Rhodopseudomonas palustris: one gene and its partner. The protein of the gene in region 2 interacts with the protein of the main gene of each other region in a pairwise test. Links are inferred from orthologs where the notes say so. Each region holds a gene or a part of one and is shown on either strand. Other genes may lie near its edges. The genes, in order: RPPS3_RS15740 and RPPS3_RS00965.

The links.
Region 1: the proteins of RPPS3_RS00965 (region 2) and RPPS3_RS15740 interact in binary tests that used the Escherichia coli proteins (3 or more experiments, as listed by UniProt). The link is inferred for Rhodopseudomonas palustris from one-to-one orthologs.

What each region holds. Positions count from the first base shown.
Region 1 is NZ_CP019966.1:3,376,003-3,379,237, reverse strand. What follows is about bases 68-2,990. They hold RPPS3_RS15740 (ABC-F family ATP-binding cassette domain-containing protein), read right to left. Parts: upstream 2,507-2,990; coding sequence 629-2,506; downstream 68-628. Other genes in these bases: ndk (nucleoside-diphosphate kinase), read left to right, coding at 2,653-2,990; RPPS3_RS15745 (hypothetical protein), read left to right, coding at 86-625. Also shown: more of ndk, read left to right, coding at 2,991-3,075; RPPS3_RS15730 (TerC family protein), read left to right, coding at 3,149-3,235. UniProt on the Escherichia coli protein: Genetic data indicate it may be involved in ribosome assembly or function.
Region 2 is NZ_CP019966.1:207,602-211,462, forward strand. What follows is about bases 58-3,606. They hold RPPS3_RS00965 (2-oxoglutarate dehydrogenase E1 component), read right to left. Parts: upstream 3,216-3,606; coding sequence 258-3,215; downstream 58-257. Other genes in these bases: odhB (2-oxoglutarate dehydrogenase complex dihydrolipoyllysine-residue succinyltransferase), read right to left, coding at 58-153; sucD (succinate--CoA ligase subunit alpha), read right to left, coding at 3,343-3,606. Also shown: more of odhB, read right to left, coding at 1-57; more of sucD, read right to left, coding at 3,607-3,861. UniProt on the Escherichia coli protein: E1 component of the 2-oxoglutarate dehydrogenase (OGDH) complex which catalyzes the decarboxylation of 2-oxoglutarate, the first step in the conversion of 2-oxoglutarate to succinyl-CoA and CO(2).

The DNA of each region.
Region 1 (3,235 bases), 3.2 Mb from region 2 along the record:
CAGGGCTACGGCAAGGCCGTCACGGTGGTGCCGTAAATCGGTGATTGGACAAGTGCTTAAGATCTCTATTGGGGCGCGATCGATCGTGTATCAGAAGTTTTCCGTGCGGCCGCTGTTCATCACGCTGGCGCTGACCACGCCCTTGCTTGCGGGCTGTTCCGGCACCCCTGAATTCTTGTCGCGCGATGCCGAGTGGTTCTCGAAGCCGGGCCGGGTGTTCATCAAGAACATCTCGATCGAAACCCCGCCGCTGACGCCGGACAAACCGGTCACCCCGGAAGACCTGATCAGCGCTGACGGCCGCTGCCCTGGCATGGGGCCGGCGCCGGGCGATCCCAACGCACCGCAGGACGGGCAGGCCGCTCCGATGACGGCAGGCGGCACCGTCGCGCTCGGCCACACCGAATGCGACGTCGCGCGCGGCCTCGGTGCGCCGGATCATGTCAGCCTGTCGAACAATGAGCGCGGCGACCGTCTCGCGGTCCTGACCTACAACCGCGGGGCGCGTGCCGGCATCTATACCTTCACGGCGGGCCGGCTCAGCGCGATCGAGCGTGCACCGGACGCTGTTCAGGAACGCAAGCCGACGCGCGCGAAGAAGCGAAGCGCGCGATCGGCGCAGTAGCGCTCAGCTTTGCGCGGCGTCCTGCGCCGCGCTCGCCTCCAGCCACTTCTCTTCCGCAGCTTGCAAGGCCGCCTGCGCGTTGGCGCGCGCGGTGCTGAGTTGAGCGGCCTGTTTCGGATCGCGGGTGAAAAGGTCCGGGATCGCCAGCGCCGCATCGATCTTCTCGATGATCGCGGTGATGCGGTCGATCTCCGCTTCGGCATCGGCGATCTGCTGCTTCAGCGAAACCGTCTTCTTGGGGCGCGGTGCCGACGCCTTGGCGGCGCTGTCATCGGCTTTGCGTTCCTTGGTCTCTGACGACGTCGTTCGGGCGCCACGGGAGGACAGCACGGCCCGGCGATAATCGTCGAGATCGCCGTCGAACGGTTTCACCTTGTGCTCGGCCACCACCCACAATCGATCGGCGCAGGCGTCGATCAGATAGCGGTCGTGCGACACCATGATCACCGCGCCGGGGAAGTCGTTGATTGCCTCCGCCAGCGCCGCGCGGCTGTCGATGTCGAGATGGTTGGTGGGCTCATCGAGGATGATCATGTTCGGACCGTAGAAGGTCGCGAGCCCGAGCAGCAGGCGCGCCTTCTCGCCGCCCGACAGGCTCTTGACCAGGGTGTCGGCCGCCTTGCCGGAGAAGCCCATGGCGCCGGCGCGCGCCCGGATCTTGCTCTCCGGCGCATCCGGCATCAGCCTGCGGACGTGGTCATAGGTCGAGCCGTCCTCGTTCAGCTCATCGAGTTGATGCTGCGCGAAGTACGCGATCGACAGCTTGTCCGCCCGCGTCACGGACCCCGAGAACGGCGCCAACCGGTTCGCCAGCAGCTTCACCAGGGTCGACTTGCCGTTGCCGTTGGAGCCGAGCAGCGCGATGCGGTCGTCCGGATCGATCCGCAGCGTGACGTGGCGCAGCACGGGATGTTTCGGATCGTAGCCGACCGCCACGTTGTCGACCGCGATGATCGGCGGCGACAACGTTTTCTCAGGGGCCGGGAAGTTGATCTCCGGAGTATCGTCCGCGACCAGCGGTGCGATCGGCTTCATCTTCTCCAGCATCTTGACGCGCGATTGCGCCTGCCGCGCCTTGGTGGCCTTGGCTTTGAAGCGGTCGACGAAGTCCTGCAGATGCTTGCGCCGCGCTTCGTCACGCTTCGCGTTCTTGGCGTCGAGCGCCAGCTTGTTGGCGCGGAAATCCGCGTAGGCCGAGTAACTGCCGCGGAAGTGGACCAGCCGGCCGCGGTCGAGATGCAGGATCTCGTTGACCGACGTATCGAGTAGGTCGCGATCGTGGCTGATCACGATCACGGTGCGCGGATAGTTGGCGAGATGATCCTCGAGCCACATCGTGCCTTCGAGGTCGAGATAGTTGGTCGGCTCGTCGAGCAGCAACAGGTCGGGCGCGGCGAACAACGTCGCGGCCAGCGCCACGCGCATCCGCCAGCCGCCGGAGAATTCCGAGCAGGAACGCGCCTGGTCGGCATCGGAGAAGCCGAGGCCGCTGAGAATGGCGCTGGCCCGCGCCGGCGCGGAGTGCGCGTCGATGTCGACCAGCCGGGTCTGAATATCGGCGATGCGGTGCGGGTCCAGGGCGGTTTCGGCTTCGTGCAGCAGCGCGGCGCGCTCGATGTCGGCGGCCAGCACCACCTCCAGCAGCGTCTCAGGCCCGTTCGGGACCTCCTGGGCGAGGCTGCCGATCCGCCATCGCGGCGGCAGGGTGATCCGGCCGGTCTCGGTTGCAAGCTCGCCGCGGATCGCGCGAAACAGGGTGGATTTACCGGCGCCGTTGCGGCCGATGAAGCCGACGCGAGCGCCGGGGGCGATCTGGACCGAACTTTGGTCGATCAACAGCCGTCCGGCGAGCCGGATCGAAATGTCGGTAAGCGTGAGCATGGCGCGTTTTGGCCGGGTCGGGCCGCAAAGGCAACCGGCACGAACAGATCAGTGCCGGATGAATCGCCACCCGCAGCTTGCCCGCGCGCGGCGGCGCCGATATAAGCCCGGCAACTCCTCCCGCCCTTAGCTTTCAAGGACATTCCATGGCGATCGAACGGACTTTCTCGATTCTCAAGCCCGATGCGACCGAGCGCAACATCACCGGCGCGATCAACGCGCTGATCGAAAAGGCCGGTCTGCGGATCGTCGCCCAGAAGCGCATCCGTATGACCCGCGACCAGGCCGAGACCTTCTACGCCGTGCACAAGGAACGCCCGTTCTTCGGCGAGCTGGTCGACTTCATGATCTCCGGCCCGGTGGTGGTTCAAGTGCTCGAAGGCGAGGGCGCGATCGCCAAGTACCGCGACGTGATGGGCGCGACCGATCCGTCGAAGGCGGCTGACGGCACCATCCGCAAGCTGCACGCCAAGTCGATCGGCGAGAACTCGGTGCACGGTTCGGACGCGGCGGAAACGGCCAAGATCGAGATCGCCCAGTTCTTCTCGGGCAACGAAATCGTCGGATAAGCATTACCCGTCGGACGTCCCCGGCCGCTGATCTTCGGCGGCCGCGGGATGCCGGCGCAGTCGGGGAAAGATCGTGGACTGGGTGCTGCACGTCTTTGACCCCGCGACCTTCTGGTCGATCGTCGCCCAATTCAAGAGCGGCGTTCAGCAGCCCGAATTC
Region 2 (3,861 bases):
CGACGGGGCCGGCACTTCAATCGTCACCTTGTCGGTTTCGAGCTCGACGAGCGGCTCATCGACGGCCACCGCCTCGCCCGGCTTCTTGAACCAGCGGCCGATGGTCGCCTCGGTCACCGATTCACCGAGCGTCGGAACGCGAATTTCAGTCATCGTCTTCGTCCTTTTGCAGCGTCGCGGCTGTCGCGCCGGCGCCCGCCCCGTGATCCAAACTCAGGAAAAACCGAAGGGCCGCAGTCAGGCGGCGGCCCGATGCGTCAACGCAACGCTTCGTCGAGGAACGCCTTGAGCTGCGCCAGGTGCTTCGACATCAAGCCGGTCGCAGTCGCCGCGGAAGCGGGACGGCCGACGTAACGCGGCCGGCGATGCTTGGCTTCGATCTGGTTCTGCACCCACTCCAGATACGGCTCGATGAAGTGCCAGCCGCCCATGTTGCGCGGCTCTTCCTGACACCACACCAGCTCCGCTTCCTTGAAACGCGACAGCTCGTGCACCAGCGTCTTCACCGGCACCGGATAGAGCTGCTCGACGCGCAGCAGATAGACGTCGTCGATGCCGCGCTTCTCGCGCTCGTCGTAGAGGTCGTAGTAGACCTTGCCGGAGCACACCACGACGCGGCGGATCTTGGCGTCCGCCACCAGCTTGGTCTTGTCGTCCGGCTGCGTCTGCGCGTCGTCAAGCAGCACGCGGTGGAAGCTGGTATCGGGGCCGAGCTCTTCGAGCCGCGAGACCGCCCGCTTGTGGCGAAGCAGCGACTTCGGCGTCATCAGGATCAAGGGCTTGCGGATCTCGCGCTTGAGCTGACGGCGGAGCGCATGGAAGTAGTTCGCCGGCGTGGTCGGATACACCACCTGCATGTTGTCTTCGGCGCACATCTGCAGATAGCGCTCCAGACGGGCCGACGAATGTTCGGGGCCCTGACCCTCGTAGCCGTGCGGCAGCAGGCAAACCAGGCCCGACATGCGCAGCCACTTGCGCTCGCCCGACGAGATGAACTGGTCGAACAGCACCTGGGCGCCGTTGGCGAAGTCGCCGAACTGAGCTTCCCACAGCGTCAGCGCGTTCGGCTCGGCCAGCGAGTAGCCGTATTCGAAGCCGAGCACCGCTTCTTCGGACAGCAGCGAGTTGATCACCTCATAGTGCCCCTGGTCGGGCGAGAGGTGATTGAACGGGGTGTAGCGGGTCTCGTCTTCCTGATCGATCAGCACCGAATGGCGCTGCGAGAAGGTGCCGCGCTCGGAGTCCTGACCCGACAGCCGGATGCGATGGCCTTCCAGCAGCATGGTGCAGAACGCCAGCGCTTCGCCGGTCGCCCAGTCGAGGCCGTTGCCAGAGTCGATCGCGCGGGCGCGGTTTTCGAGGAAGCGCTGCACGGTGCGGTGCAGGCGGAAGCCCTCCGGCACCTTGGTGATCCTGCGACCGATCTCCTTCAGGGTCGGAAGATCGACGCCGGTGATGCCGCGGCGCGGTTCTTCGTCCTGGTCGGCCGACTTGAAGCCGGCCCACTTGCCGTCGAGCCAGTCGGCCTTGTTCGGGCGATAGCTGGACGCGGCCTCGAACTCGGCGTCGAGCCGGGCGCGCCAATCGGCCCGCGCCTTCTCGACCTCGCCCTCGGTGATGACGCCGTCGGCGATCAGGCGCTTGGAGTAGATTTCCAGCGTCGTCGGGTGACCGGCGATCTTGCGATACATCAGCGGCTGGGTGAACGACGGCTCATCGCCTTCGTTGTGGCCGTGCCGCCGGTAGCAGAACATGTCGATGACGACCGGCTTGTGGAACTTCTGCCGGTACTCGACCGCGATCTTGGCGGCGAACACCACCGCTTCCGGATCGTCGCCGTTCACGTGGAAGATCGGCGCGTCGATCATCTTCGCCACATCCGACGGATACGGCGAGGAGCGCGAATAGCGCGGATAGGTGGTGAAGCCGATCTGGTTGTTGACGATGAAGTGGATCGAACCGCCGGTGCGGTAGCCCTTCAGGTCGGACAGCGCGAAGCACTCGGCGACCACGCCCTGGCCGGCGAACGCGGCGTCGCCGTGCATCAACAGCGGCAGCACCGAGATGCGCTCTTCGGGCAGATCGCCGTGCTGATCCTGCTTGGCGCGCACCTTGCCGAGCACCACCGGATCGACGATCTCGAGGTGCGACGGGTTGGCGGTCAGCGACAGGTGGACCTTGTTGTGGTCGAACTCACGGTCCGACGAGGCGCCGAGGTGATATTTGACGTCGCCCGAGCCTTCGACCTCGTCCGGGTTGGCCGAGCCACCCTTGAACTCGTGGAACAGCGCCCGATGGGCCTTGGCCATCACCTGGGTCAGGACGTTGAGGCGGCCGCGATGCGGCATGCCGAGCACGATTTCGCGGACGCCGAGATTGCCGCCGCGCTTGATGATCTGCTCCAGCGCCGGGATCAGCGCTTCGCCGCCGTCGAGACCGAACCGCTTGGTGCCGGTGAACTTCAGGTCGCAGAACTTCTCGAAGCCCTCGGCCTCGATCAGCTTCATCAGGATCGCGCGCCGGCCCTCGCGGGTGAAGCTGATTTCCTTATCCGGACCTTCGATCCGCTCCTGGATCCAGGCCTTCTGCGCACCATTGGAGATGTGCAGAAACTCGATGCCCATGGTCTGGCAGTAGGTGCGCTCGCAGATCGCGACGATCTCGCGGAGCGAGCCGTATTCGAGGCCGAGGACGTGATCGAGGAAGATCTTGCGGTCGAGATCGGCTTCCGTGAAGCCGTAGGAGCGGATGTCCAGCTCCTCGTGATCCTTCGCCGGCGACAGGCCGAGCGGATCGAGCTTGGCGTGGAAATGGCCGCGCATACGGTAGGCGCGGATCAGCATCAGGGCCCGGACCGAGTCCCGGGTGGCCTGCAGCACGTCGGCGGAGGACAGCTCGACGCCGCGGCTCTGGGCCTTGGCCTGGATCTTCTGGCCGACGGCCTTTTCGACCTGGTTCCAGTTGCCGTCGAGCGCCGAGGTCAGCTCGTCCCCCGGGGTCAGCGGCCAGTTCGCCTGCTCCCAGGACGGACCCTCGGCGTTCTTCTGGATGTCGCCGGGGGCGTCTTTGAGGCTCTGGAAGAATGCCTGCCAGTCGGCATCGACCGAGGACGGATCGCTTTCATACCGGGAGTATAGATCGTCGATGTAGGTGGCGTTGGCGCCCTGCAGAAACGAAGATAGGGCGAAAGCCGCATTCGCGTCCTGGCGAGACATGATTGCTTCCTGATTATGAGATCGCGACTTAATCGCGATAAGCTGATCCGGTTACCGGATCAGCAACATAGTGCACCTTTTATCCTATTCTAGGGAAATGTAAGCTCGGAACGACACAAGGTTTGAATTAGGACTTCAATTTTTCGGCAAGCGTTTTGCCGAGCCGCGCCGGCGACGGCGACACCGTAATGCCAGCCGCTTCCATGGCGGCGGTCTTCGAGGCCGCATCGCCCTTGCCGCCCGAAATGATCGCGCCGGCGTGGCCCATGCGGCGGCCGGGAGGGGCGGTGACGCCGGCGATGAATCCAACCATCGGCTTCTTGCGGCCGCGCTTGGCCTCGTCGATCAGGAACTGGGCAGCGTCTTCTTCGGCGGACCCGCCGATCTCGCCGATCATGATGATCGACTCGGTCTTGTCGTCGGCCAGGAACATCTCCAGCACGTCGATGAATTCGGTGCCCTTGACCGGGTCGCCGCCGATGCCGACCGCGGTGGTCTGGCCGAGGCCCTCGGCCGAGGTCTGGAACACCGCCTCATAGGTCAGGGTGCCGGAGCGCGACACGATGCCGACCGAACCCGGCTTGAAGATGTTGGCAGGCATGATGCCGATCTTGCACTCGCCGGCGGTCATCACGCCCGGGCAGTT